3 regions of the Oerskovia enterophila genome follow, and region 3 is predicted to be linked to each of the others. Evidence: predicted binding sites of a transcription regulator. Region 3 holds the regulator's gene; each other region holds the start of a gene.
The links. Region 3 encodes LexA, which represses DNA repair genes until DNA is damaged. Its sites were predicted from a motif close to TCGAACANNTGTTCGA; they were not measured.
Positions count from the first base shown of each region.

Region 1: a site for LexA is predicted at 1,812-1,827, ahead of ruvA (Holliday junction branch migration protein RuvA). Genes of this name have one in related genera too.
Region 2: a site for LexA is predicted at 1,882-1,897, ahead of uvrA (excinuclease ABC subunit UvrA). Genes of this name have one in related genera too.

Region 1 is NZ_JBIVFZ010000003.1:97,957-102,218, forward strand. Features, by position in the region: gene ruvB (Holliday junction branch migration DNA helicase RuvB) at 1-1,065, opposite strand, end outside; gene ruvA (Holliday junction branch migration protein RuvA) at 1,118-1,765, opposite strand; gene ruvC (crossover junction endodeoxyribonuclease RuvC) at 1,933-2,496, opposite strand; gene ACIPWA_RS09810 (YebC/PmpR family DNA-binding transcriptional regulator) at 2,583-3,341, opposite strand; gene pdxT (pyridoxal 5'-phosphate synthase glutaminase subunit PdxT) at 3,349-3,996, opposite strand; gene ACIPWA_RS09820 (NUDIX hydrolase) at 4,178-4,262, opposite strand, start outside.
Region 2 is NZ_JBIVFZ010000006.1:156,900-161,161, forward strand. Features, by position in the region: gene uvrA (excinuclease ABC subunit UvrA) at 1-1,852, opposite strand, end outside; gene ACIPWA_RS18055 (MBL fold metallo-hydrolase) at 2,081-2,788, shown strand; gene ACIPWA_RS18060 (YciI family protein) at 2,835-3,143, shown strand; gene ACIPWA_RS18065 (TerC family protein) at 3,300-4,262, opposite strand, start outside.
Region 3 is NZ_JBIVFZ010000001.1:993,045-997,306, reverse strand. Features, by position in the region: gene nrdR (transcriptional regulator NrdR) at 1-79, opposite strand, end outside; gene ACIPWA_RS04375 (LysM peptidoglycan-binding domain-containing protein) at 475-846, opposite strand; gene lexA (transcriptional repressor LexA) at 1,142-1,891, shown strand; gene ACIPWA_RS04365 (L-lactate dehydrogenase) at 2,023-2,976, opposite strand; gene ACIPWA_RS04360 (ATP-dependent DNA helicase) at 3,056-4,262, opposite strand, start outside.

The DNA of each region.
Region 1 (4,262 bases), on a different contig from region 3:
GGTGTCGAACAGGGTTCGCCCCGTCCGTCCGGAGCCGTTCCGTCCCCCTGTCAGGCCGCCCGGGCCGCGGGGCGCAAGGGGGTCGGGGGGTGTGAGCCCGAGGTGCGCCCAGGCGGCCGCGGTCGCGACGCGCCCACGCGGGGTGCGCCCGATCAGCCCTTCGCGCACGAGGAACGGCTCGACGACGGTCTCGACGGTCTCCGCCTCCTCGCCCACGGTCACGGCCAGGGTGCTCAGCCCCACGGGGCCGCCGTTGAAGCGGGCGCACAGCGCGCCGAGCACGGCCCGGTCGAGGCGGTCCATGCCGAGCTCGTCGACCTCGTAGACCTCGAGCGCCGCCCGCGCGGCCCGCAGGTCCAGCGAGCCGTCGCCGCGCACCTGGGCCCAGTCGCGCACGCGGCGCAGCAGGCGGTTGGCGATGCGGGGGGTGCCGCGCGAGCGGCCCGCGATCTCGTGGGCGGCGTCGGCGTCGAGCCGGACGCCGAGCAGGCCGGCCGAGCGGACCAGGACGCGCTGGAGCTCGTCGGGCGAGTAGAAGTCGAGGTGCCCGGTGAACCCGAACCGGTCGCGCAGCGGCGCGGGCAGCAGCCCGGCGCGCGTGGTGGCCCCCACGACCGTGAACGGCGGCAGGGCCAGCGGGATCGCGCTCGCCCCGGCGCCCTTGCCCACGACCACGTCGACCCGGAAGTCCTCCATGGCGACGTAGAGCAGCTCCTCGGCGGGGCGCGCGAGCCGGTGGATCTCGTCGATGAACAGGACCTCGCCCTCCTCGAGGGAGGACAGGACCGCGGCGAGGTCGCCCGCGTGCTGGATCGCGGGGCCCGACGTCACCCGCAGGGACGCGCCGAGCTCGGCCGCGATGATCATGGCGAGGGTCGTCTTGCCGAGCCCGGGGGGGCCCGAGAGCAGGACGTGGTCGGGGGTCGCTCCGCGGGCCAGCGCGGCCTGCAGGACCAGGGAGAGCTGGTCGCGCACGACGAGCTGGCCGACGAACTCCTCGAGCCGCCGGGGGCGCAGCGCGGCCTCGGCCGCGCGCTCGAGGTCGTCCGCGGCCGGCGCCACGATCCGCTCGGACGTGAAGGGCTCCTCGCCCTCGGCGTACCCGACGCGGTCGAAGTCACCCACGGGGGCCGCCCAGGACGCGCAGCGAGGCGCGCAGGGCGCCGGCGATCTCGTCGGGGGCGACGACGTCGACGCCGGCCTGGGCCAGGACCGTGGCGAGCGCGTCCTCGGCGGCCTTGGGGTTCCAGCCGAGCCCCACGAGCGCCTGGACGACCTGGTCGCGCTGGTCGTCGACCACGGCGGCGCCCGTGCCTGCCGCCTCCTCGCCGGTCCCGTCGCCGGCGCCCGTGGGGGCCCCGAGCCGGTCGCCGAGCTCGAGCGCGATGCGCTGGGCGCCCTTGCGCCCGATACCGGGCACGCGCATGAGCGCGGCGATGTCCTCGGAGGCCACGGCGCGGCGCAGGGCGTCAGGCGTGTGGACAGCGAGCATCGCCAGGGCCAGGCGCGGGCCGACGCCGCTGACGGTCTGCACGGCCTCGAAGACGGTGCGCTCGTCGTCGTCGGCGAACCCGAACAGGGTGAACGAGTCCTCGCGCACGACCATGCTCGTGGACAGGCTTGCCGCCTCGCCCACGCGCAGCGTGGACAGGGTCGCGGGGGTCGCGTGCACGAGGTACCCCACGGCTCCCCCGGCGCCGCCCACCTCGATGACAGCGCGGTCCAGGCGGACGTTCGCCACCGTTCCCGACAGCGAAGCGATCACTGTGCCTCCATGCATCCTCGCGGGCCCCGGCCGCGCGCGACCGATCCCGAACACCTGTACGAAACTGCGGCCACTCTAGCAACGGGCGGGCGTGCGCCCGGGTGAGCCTCGCCGTCGGGCACCTCGACGCACCGCGCTCCCCCGGCACGTGCCCCTGCCGCGGGCACCTAGCGGCGCGGGCCGCGCGAGGCCTGCTCTGCCGCGGCCCACGCCCGCTGGGCGGGGGTGAGCTGGTGGCGGTCGCCGCCCTGCAGCGCGCCCGCGGGGCGCCACATGTGGCAGATCGCCAGCGCCAGGGCGTCGGCGGCGTCCGCGGGCTTGGGCAGCTCGGCCAGGCCCAGGATGCGCGCGACCATGCGCTGGACCTGGACCTTGTCCGCCCGGCCCGTGCCGGTCACGGCCGCCTTGACCTCGCTGGGGGTGTGCATCGCGACCGGGACCCCGCGGCGGGCCGCGGCGACCATCGCGAGCCCCGCGACCTGCGCGGTGCCCATGACGGTGCTCACGTTGTGCTGGGCGAAGACCCGCTCGACGGCCACGACGTCCGGGACGTGCTCGTCCATCCAGGCGTCCAGGCGTTGGGCGATCGTGAGCAGGCGCAGGTCCACCGACATGTCCGGGGGGCTCTGCAGGACCCCGACCGCGACCATCTGCGCGCGCCGCCCGGGCAACGAGTCGACGACGCCCACGCCGCAGCGGGTCAGGCCTGGGTCCACTCCGAGCACGCGCACGCGCTCACCTTCTCACGCGCCACCCACGACGAAGGGCTCCCACGCGAGCGGTCGCGCGAGAGCCCTTGGTCACACCGGGTGGTGGGTCAGTCGTCGTTCTCGAGCTCGGCCATGACCTCGTCGCTCGCGGTGAAGTTCGCGTAGACGTTCTGCACGTCGTCGCTGTCCTCGAGCGCGTCGATCAGGCGCAGGATCTTGCGGGCGCCCTCGGCGTCGACCTCGACCTCCATGGACGGGTGGAAGACCACGTCCGCGGAGTCGTACTCGATGCCGGCGTCCTGCAGCGCGGTGCGGACCGCGACCAGGTCGGTGGCCTCGGTGAGGACCTCGAACGTGTCGCCCTCGTCCGTGACCTCCTCGCCGCCCGCCTCCAGGACGGCCTCCATCACGTCGTCCTCGGTGGTGCCCTCCTTGGGCACCACGATGACGCCCTTGCGGGAGAACAGGTAGGACACCGAGCCCGGGTCCGCGAGCTGGCCCCCGTTGCGCGTGAACGCGATGCGGACCTCCGCGGCGGCACGGTTCTTGTTGTCCGTGAGGCACTCGACCAGGACGGCGATGCCGCCCGTGCCGTAGCCCTCGTACATGATCGTCTGGTAGTCGGCGCCGCCGGCTTCCTGGCCCGAGCCGCGCTTGAGGGCGCGGTCGATGTTGTCGTTGGGGACCGAGGACTTCTTGGCCTTCTGGACGGCGTCGAAGAGCGTGGGGTTACCGGCGAGGTCCCCGCCGCCCGTGCGGGCCGCGACCTCGATGTTCTTGATGAGCTTGGCGAACAGCTTGCCGCGCTTGGCGTCGATCACGGCCTTCTTGTGCTTGGTCGTAGCCCACTTGGAGTGTCCTGACATACCCCTGTTACTCCTTCACGATTGCGACGAAGAGCTCGTGCACCCGCGCATCGCCCGTGATCTCGGGGTGGAAGGAGGTGGCGAGCAACGTTCCCTGACGTACTGCGACGATTCTACCTGCGTCTTCGCCCGCGCCCGCGGCGGGCACGGCGCCCGACGCGGGCGCGGAGGCGCCCCGGTGGCGCGTGCGCGCCAGGACCTGGACCCCCGGGCCGGCCTGCTCGACCCACGGGGCCCGGATGAACGCGGCGGGCACGGGCCCGCCCGGCACCCCGGTCATCTCCACGGACGACTCGAACGAGTCGACCTGACGCCCGAACGCGTTGCGGCGCACCGTGACGTCCAGGCCACCGAGGGTCTGCTGGTCGTGGGTCGCCCCCAGCACCCGGTCCGCGAGCAGGATCATGCCCGCGCACGAGCCGTACACCGGCAGACCTGCGGCGATCGCGGCCCGCAGCGGGTCGAACAGCTCGAAGATCCGCAGCAGCTTGTCGATCGTCGTCGACTCCCCGCCGGGGAGCACGAGGCCGTCGAGCGCGGCGAGCTCGGTGGGGCGCCGCACGGTGACGGCGCGCGCACCGGCCACCTCGAGGGCGGCCACGTGCTCACGGACGTCGCCCTGCAGGGCGAGGACTCCAATGACCGGTTTCACGATCGCCCATCGTACGCGCCGCGCGGCGCGCGGTGCGGGGGTGCCCGACGACGGCGCTCGCGGCCGGAGGGCGGGTGCGGCCCGGACGCGGGGCCGGGTCCGAGCGCCCCGGTCGGGCGCGGCGCGCCTCGGGACGCGGGTGCCGTACGGCACCCGCGTCCTCCGCGCGGTGCGGCGTGGTCGGCTACTCGGTGGCCTCGCCGAGGTGGCGGGTCCGTCCGTCCCACCCGTCGAGGAGCGGCTCGAGGAGGTCGGGCAGCCCGGCGGGG
Region 2 (4,262 bases), on a different contig from region 3:
CCTGACGGCTCTTGTCCACGGGACGACGCGTCGCCGGCAGGGGGATGCTGCGGCGCCCGGCGAGGTAGGCACCCGTGACGGACTCGGGGGCCTCGAGGAGTCCCGCGTAGTCGCCCGAGTGGATGACGCGCCCGCCGTGCTCCCCCGCCCCGGGGCCGATGTCCACGATCCAGTCGGCGGCGCGGATGGTGTCCTCGTCGTGCTCGACGACGATGAGCGTGTTGCCCAGGTCGCGCAGCCGGGTGAGCGTGTCGATGAGCCGCCGGTTGTCCCGCTGGTGCAGACCGATGCTCGGCTCGTCGAGGACGTACAGCACACCGACGAGCCCCGAGCCGATCTGCGTCGCGAGCCGGATGCGCTGCGCCTCGCCCCCCGAGAGGGTCCCGGCGGGGCGCTCGAGCGAGAGGTAGTCGAGGCCCACGTCGAGCAGGAAGCCCAGACGGGCGTCGATCTCCTTGAGCACCTCGGTCGCGATGGCCTTCTGGCGTGTACCGAGCTCGAGCGAGCCGAGGAAGGCCGCGGCCTCGCGCAGCGGCAGACGGCAGACCTCGGCGATCGACTTGTCGCCGACCTTGACCGCGAGGACCTCGGGCTTGAGGCGCGTGCCCTGGCAGACGGGGCACGGCGTCTCGCGCATGTACGCCTCGTACTTCTCCTTGGACCACTCCGACTCGGTCTCGCCGTGACGGCGCTCCAGGAAGGTCACGACGCCCTCGAAGCCGGTCGAGTACTGACGCTCACGGCCCCAGCGGTTCTTGTAGCGGACGTGGACCTCGTGGTTCTGGCCGTAGAGGACGGCCTGCTGCGCGCGCTGCGGCAGCGCGCGCCAGGGCACGTCCATGGAGAACCCCAGGTCCGAGGCGAGAGCGGTCAGGACGCGGTTGAAGTACTCGGAGGAGATCTGGGCCCAGGGGGCGACGGCTCCCTCGGCGAGCGACTTCTCGTCGTCCGGGATCACGAGGTCCGGGTCCACCTCGAGCCGGAACCCGATGCCCGTGCACTCGGGGCACGCGCCGTAGGGCGCGTTGAACGAGAAGGTACGCGGCTCGATCTCGTCGAGCGTGAGCTCGTGGTCGTTGGGGCACGCACGCTTCTCGGAGAACCGGCGCTCGCGCTGCGGGTCGTCGGCGTCCGCGTCCACGAGCTCGACCACGACGAGGCCACCTGCGAGGCCGAGAGCGGTCTCCACGGAGTCCGTGAGCCGGCGCTGGACGCCCTCGCGCGAGACGAGACGGTCGATCACGACCTCGATGTCGTGCTTGAGCTTCTTCTCGAGCGCAGGCGGGTCCGTGAGCTGGACGACCTCGCCGTCGACGCGGGCACGCGCGAACCCCTTGGACTGGAGCTCCTTGAAGAGCTCGCTGTACTCGCCCTTGCGGCCGCGCACGACGGGGGCGAGGACCTGGTAGCGAGTCCCTTCCGGCAGCTCGAGGAGACGGTCGACGATCTGCTGCGGCGTCTGGGCCTGGACCTTCTCTCCGCAGACGGGGCAGTGCTGGGTCCCGGCGCGTGCGAACAGCAGGCGGAGGTAGTCGTAGACCTCGGTGATGGTCCCGACCGTCGAGCGAGGGTTGCGGTTGGTCGACTTCTGGTCGATCGAGACCGCGGGCGAGAGGCCCTCGATGAAGTCGACGTCCGGCTTGTCCATCTGCCCCAGGAACTGACGGGCGTAGGCGGACAACGACTCGACGTACCGACGCTGCCCCTCCGCGAAGATCGTGTCGAACGCGAGAGAGGACTTGCCGGACCCCGACAGCCCCGTGAAGACGATGAGCTGGTCCCTCGGCAGGTCGAGGTCGACGTTGCGGAGGTTGTGCTCACGGGCACCAGCGATGACAAGGCGATTGCTCACCGAAGCATCGTATGCCTCGCCCCTGACATTCGCACACCTGTTCGAGACGCGGACGACCGGCGTCGCCCCGACCGGCGAGCCGACGGCGCCTGCGCCATGCCCCTGACCAGCACTCCGAGCCATCTGCTCGCCGTGCCAGACTTCGACGAGAGGCTCGTCACACGACCAGCCGACCGCCGTCGGTTCAGCCACCCCGCCGGCTACCGACCGAAACTACCTGGAGGGCTCGTGGGATACACCGGAGACGTCGCGGTCGGAGGTCCGAGCGACCTGCGGGTCCTGGACGAGATCGAGGTCCGCAAGCTCGCCGTCGGGACGTCGCACAACAACGCCTACCTCCTGACCTGCCGGAGGAGCGGAGCCCAGCTCCTGGTGGATGCTGCTGCCGAACCGGACCGGCTCGCCGAGCTCGTCCGTGAGGGCTCGCCTTCGGCCCGCCTCGACATGGTCGTCACGACGCACCGTCACCGCGACCACATCGCCGCGCTCGCGTCCCTCGTGGCGGTCACGGGAGCCACGGTCGCGGTCGGCGAACCCGACGCCGATGCCGTCACCCGTGCCACGGAGGTCGGCGTCGGCAGATCCTTGCACGACGGCGACACGCTCGTCGTCGGGCACCTCACCCTCGGGGTCGTCGCCCTGCGCGGCCACACACCTGGGTCGGTCGCGCTCGCGTACCGCGAGCCCGAGCACGCCACCGCACCCGGGGCCGTCTCCGGGCGCGCACACCTGTTCACGGGAGACTCGCTCTTCCCGGGCGGGGTGGGCAACACCGAGCAGGACCCTGGACGCTTCGCACTCCTCTACGCCGACGTCACCGAGAGGCTCTTCGACAGGTTCGACGACGCGACGTGGGTCTACCCCGGGCACGGCGCGGACACGACGCTCGGCACCGAGCGTCCCCACCTCGAGGAGTGGCGCGCACGAGGCTGGTAGCAGCGGCCGCGGACCTCGGGAGGCCCGTGCCGCTCGAGGTGCTTGAATGAGCGACATGCCGATCTTCGCCGTGACCTACACGTACGCCGACAAGCCCGCCGTCCTCGACGCGTTCCGCCCCGAGCACCGTGCCTTCCTGGGCGGCCTGCTTGAGCAGGGCACCCTGCTCGCGTCCGGTCCCCTCGCCCAGGACGTCGCCAACCCCGCAGGGGCGCTCCTCCTGGTCGAGGCCGCCGACGAGGCCGGAGTGGCGGCGACGCTCGACGCCGACCCGTTCGCCCGGGAGAACGTCATCACGCGTCGCACGGTCCGTCCCTGGGTTCCCGTGCTCGGCCCCTGGTCCGACCGCATCTGACCCGGGACGGCCCGCGCGGCTCCGCCTGCGGCGCCCGGACCCGCCCGGCACGACCGGGCCCGCGCTCCCGACCCAGACCGTGCAGCACGACGGCCCGCCTCCCCGAGGGGAGGCGGGCCGTGGCGTACCGGGCCGAGCGTGCGCCGGGTGAGCCGACTAGGAGGCCACGTCGACGTCGTCGGGCACGGTCTCCGTCTTGTCCTGGCCGCGCGTGCGCAGCAGGCTCGCGACCGTCGTGACCCCGAGCGCTCCCACGATCACCACGAGCGAGAGCCAGATCGGGACCGTGGGGACGGCCTCGATGTGGTGCCCGCCGTTGATGAACGGCAGCGTGTTCTCGTGCAGCGCCTCGAGGATCAGCTTGACCCCGATGAAGCCCAGGATCACCGCCAGGCCGATCGGCAGGTAGACCAGGCGCTCCAGGAGCCCCCCCAGCAGGAAGTAGAGCTGACGGAGCCCCATGAGCGCGAACACGTTCGTCGTGAACACGATGAACGGGTCCTGCGTCAGGCCGAAGATCGCGGGGATCGAGTCGAACGCGAACAGCAGGTCCGTGCTGCCGATCGCGAGGAACACGATGAGCATGGGCGTGAAGAGCCTCTTGCCGTCGACCACGGTCCGCAGCCTGCCGCCGTCGTACGTCTGCGACAGGGGAAGCACCCGCCGCAGCGAGCGGATCATCCGGTTCTCCTGGTACTCCTCCGGTTCGTCCCCGCCCGCGACGAGCTTGATCGCGGTGTAGATCAGGAACGCGCCGAACAGGTAGAACACCCACACGAACTGCGCGATGATCGCCGCGCCCGCCAGGATGAAGGCGCCGCGCAGCACGAGCGCCACGATGATCCCCACCATGAGGACCTTCTGCTGGTGCTCACGGGGTACGGCGAACCTCGTCATGATGATGACGAACACGAAGAGGTTGTCCACCGACAGGCTGTACTCGGTGAGCCAGCCCGCGTAGAACTCGACCGCCGGGGCGCTCCCGCCCACGAGAGCGACGAGCCCACCGAAGACCAGTGCCAGGGCGACGTAGAACGCCACCCACAGGCCGCTCTCCTTCATCGACGGCACGTGCGGGCGACGGCCCACGATCACCAGGTCGACGAGCAGGAGGACGAC
Region 3 (4,262 bases):
GGCGGATCGATGCGCCGTCGTCGGAGGTCCGTGAGTCGACGACCCGAGAGTCCGCGTGCCGGCAGAACGGACAGTGCATGGGAAAGGTCTCCTGTGCTGGTCGGCCTGGCTCCGGAGCGGCCGCTCCGGAGGTGCGCCCCGAACGTACGTCGCCCGCTCGGCGACATGCAAGGCGCCCCGCCCCGGGCATCGGTCACAAACGGAGAACGGAGGTGGCCGTGAACCGGCCACCTCCGTCGGGACGCCCCCGTCCCCATCTCACGTCCGCGACTCGCCTCGCAGACGTCGACGCAACTGCGGAGACGCGGCAGTGCGCGTCTCCTCCCCACCGACCGACCCCCCAGCCGGGTTGGTGAGGCAGTACTAACTTAGGGGAACCTAAGGGCAGTGCGCAACCCCTGTCTCACACGCAACCTGCCGAGACGCGGCACCAGAGCCCCGGCGAGCGCCAGCACGAACCGCCGGAGCGGCCCGTCACCCCTCGCCCACCGGGAGCAACAGCTGCTGTCCGACGTCGAGACTGGCCGACGAGAGCCCGTTGAGGGCCATCAGCTCGTCGACGACGTCACGCACGTCCCGGTCACCCCCGGCCAGCGCTGCGGCGTGCTGCCAGAGCGTCTCGCCGGCCTGGACCGCGTGCACCGTGACCTCGCGCGGCTCGCCGGCGCCCGAGGCGAAGGCCTTGCCGCCCCACAGCACGGCGAGCACCACAAGCCCGAGGGCGAGCACCGTCAGGACGACCCGACCGCGACGCGTGAGACGGAGGGGGCCCTCCGACGCCGGCACCGGCACGGACGCCCGACGCCTCGCCGTGCGCCACTCGTCCATCGACACCACTGCGCTCATGTCCACTCCTTCGCCAGGGGTGCCCGAACCGCCTTCCCCGGTCGGTTCGAACACCTGTACGTCGAACATCTGTACGATTTCTATCACCGACTGCACGCGTTGTCGAGACATGCTCGAACATGTGTTTGATTCGTGTCGCGTGGTGACCTACCCTGGACCTGTACCGGTCGTCCGATATGTCGGGCCCCTTCGGGGCGCGCGCAGGCGGCCGGGAGCTCTACCAGGAGGCGGCGCCGCTCTCGGCGCACACTCCGCAGGACAAGGACCGGAACGGCCGAGCAGGGCGGAGACGACGATGGCGGGACGGGTGGCCGACACCACGGGCAGGCTCGCGAAGGTGCACGAGCTCCCCGACCCTGCGACGGGCGGGGACGGGCTCACGGCGCGTCAGCGCCTGGTCCTCGAGACGATCCGGTCGTCGGTCGAGCAGCGCGGCTACCCGCCGAGCATGCGCGAGATCGGCGAGGCCGTCGGCCTGACCAGCCCGTCGAGCGTCAAGCACCAGCTGACGACGCTCGAGCGCAAGGGCTACCTGCGCCGCGACCCGAACCGTCCTCGGGCCATCGAGGTCGTCCAGACCGACGACTCGCGCGGGATCAGGGCTCTGCCAGGCAGCGGCTTCCCGCGCGTGGAGGGCGTGGATCCCGCCGAGGAGTCCCCCGAGCGCCCCACCCCGTCGTACGTCCCCGTCGTGGGGCGCATCGCGGCCGGTGGCCCCATCCTCGCGGAGCAGGTCGTCGAGGACGTGTTCCCGCTGCCCCGCCAGCTCGTGGGCGACGGTGAGCTCTTCCTGCTGCGCGTGTCGGGAGACTCCATGATCGACGCAGCGATCTGCGACGGCGACTGGGTCGTCGTCCGTCGCCAGCCCGTCGCGGAGAACGGTGAGATCGTGGCCGCGATGATCGACGGCGAGGCGACCGTCAAGACCTTCAAGCGCATCGACGGGCACGTGTGGCTCATGCCGCACAACGAGGCGTACCGCCCGCTGTCCGGCGACGACGCGCAGGTCCTCGGCCGCGTCGTCTCGGTCCTGCGCAGCCTCTGACCCGCTCGCCTCGAGACGTTCCTGTTCCCGCACGACGAAGGGGACGGCCGCACCGGCCGTCCCCTTCGTCGTGCCCCGGGCACCGCCTGTCGGCGGTCCTCGGCCCCCTCGCGGGAGTCAGCCCTGGCGAGTCACAGCCCGAAGCTCTTCGCGACCGCGCGCACCGAGTCCGCGGACGAGCGCAGCCCGGCGAGCTCGATGTCGGACAGCGGGACCTCGATCCGCTCCCCGCACCCTCGCCGCTCCAGCAGCGACGGCACGGACAGGCACACGTCGCTGATCCCGTGGAAGTCGTCGAGGAGCGAGGAGACGGGCAGGACGCGGTGCTCGTCGTCGAGGATCGCCTCGATGATACGGGTGGCGGCGAGCGCGACCGCGTAGTTGGTCGCGCCCTTGCCCTCGATGATGCGGTAGGCCGACTGCACGACCTCGTGCGCGATGTCCTCGCGCACCTCGGCGGTGAGCGGCCCGCGGCCCGTGAGCCCCTGCCAGTCGAGCAGCGGCACACCGCTGATGGTCGCCGAGCTCCAGAGCGGGATCTCGCTGTCGCCGTGCTCGCCCGCGATGTAGGCGTGGACGTTCTGCACCGCGACACCGCAGTGCTGCGCGACCAGGAAGCGCAGGCGGGAGGAGTCCAGGACCGTCCCGCTGCCGAAGAGCTGGTTCGACGGCAGTCCCGAGTACTTGAGCGCCGCGTACGTCACGACGTCGACCGGGTTGGTCACCATGATGTAGATCGCGTTGGGCGCGACCTCGACGAGCCCCGGCAGGATGTTGCGGACCAGGGAGATGGTCGCCCCCGCGAGGTCCAGGCGCGTCTGCCCGGGCTTCTGCTTGGCGCCCGCGGTGAAGACGACGACGTCGGCGTCGGCGCACACCGCGACGTCGTCGGAGCCCTCGACCTTGGCCATGGGCATGAACTGGATGCCGTGCTGGAGGTCGAGGACCTCGGCCTCCACCTTGGTCTTGTTGATGTCGAGGAGGCTCACGGTGTGAGCGGCCCCTCGCATGAGCGCCGCGTAGGCGAGGGTCGATCCGACGGAACCTGCGCCGACGATCGCGAGCTTGGTGGTACGGGCGGGCACTGTGCCTCCTGGACGTTGTGCGACGGACCTCGAGCCTCCGCCGGACGGAGACCGCGTCCACCGCGTGGACTGCCGGGTCTCAGCCTAGGGCGGAGAGGCGCTCGAGCGCAGAGAGGACGACACGTCGGTCGGTCGTGGTCCAGAAGTCCGGCATCGACTTGGTCAGGTAGGAACCGTAGCGAGCCGTCGCGAGGCGCGGGTCGAGGACGGCGACGACACCGCGGTCCGCGGTCGACCGGATGAGCCGCCCCGCACCCTGGGCGAGCAGCAGCGCCGCATGGTTGGCCGAGACCTGCATGAAGCCGTTGCCCCCCGCGGCCTCCACTGCGCGGGCGCGGGCCGACTTCACCGGGTCGTCGGGCCGGGGGAACGGGATCCGGTCGATGAGCACGAGCTGACAGCTGGGGCCCGGCACGTCCACGCCCTGCCACAACGAGAGCGTGCCGAACAGGCACGTCTGCGGGTCTGCGGCGAACTCCTTGACGAGCGTGGGCAGCTGGTCGTCGCCCTGGCACAGGACCGGGACGTCGAGCCGTTCGCGCATGGCCTCGGCGACCGCGAGCGCCGCGCGCCGCGACGAGAACAGGCCCAGCGTCCGCCCGCCCGCCGCGGTGATGAGGTCGGCGATCTCGTCGAGCTGCCCGTCGGTGGCCGCCTCGCGGCCGGGCTGGGGCAGGTGCTTGGCGATGTAGAGGATGCCCTGCTGGGGGTAGTCGAACGGGCTGCCGACGTCCAGGCCGCTCCAGGTGGCCCCGTCGTCGTCGAGCCCGAGCGAGCGGGCAACGGGATCGAACGTCCCCCCGAGCGCGAGCGTCGCCGACGTGAAGACGCCCGTGCGCTCGGTCAGGAGGTTGGTCCGGATGAGCCCGGCCACCGCGAGCGGCGCGGCGTGCAGCTTGCTCACGCCGTCCCCGCTCCAGCGACCGTCCTCGCCGGCGCGCGAGCACCACAGGACGTCGTGCCCCGTGGGGTCCTGCGCCATGCGCTCGGCGATCTCGAAGACCTGGAGCATGGTGGCCTGGGCCATCTTCATCCCGGTGTCCGGCTGCGCCTGAGGCCCGCCCGAGGTGTCCGGCTTGAGCGCGCTGAGCACCGTGCGCGCCGCGTCGCGGACCGCCGCGACGGCCGAGCGCGCGTCGTCGGGCAGGCCGTCCGGGAAGCGCTCCGCGGGCAGCGCGGCGACCACGGTCCCGAACGCGCCGATCGCGAGGTCCAGGTCGGTCGTCTGCACTCCCCCGTGGCGACGTGCGAGCCGCGCGGCGTGCTCGATGATGGGCACCGAGAGG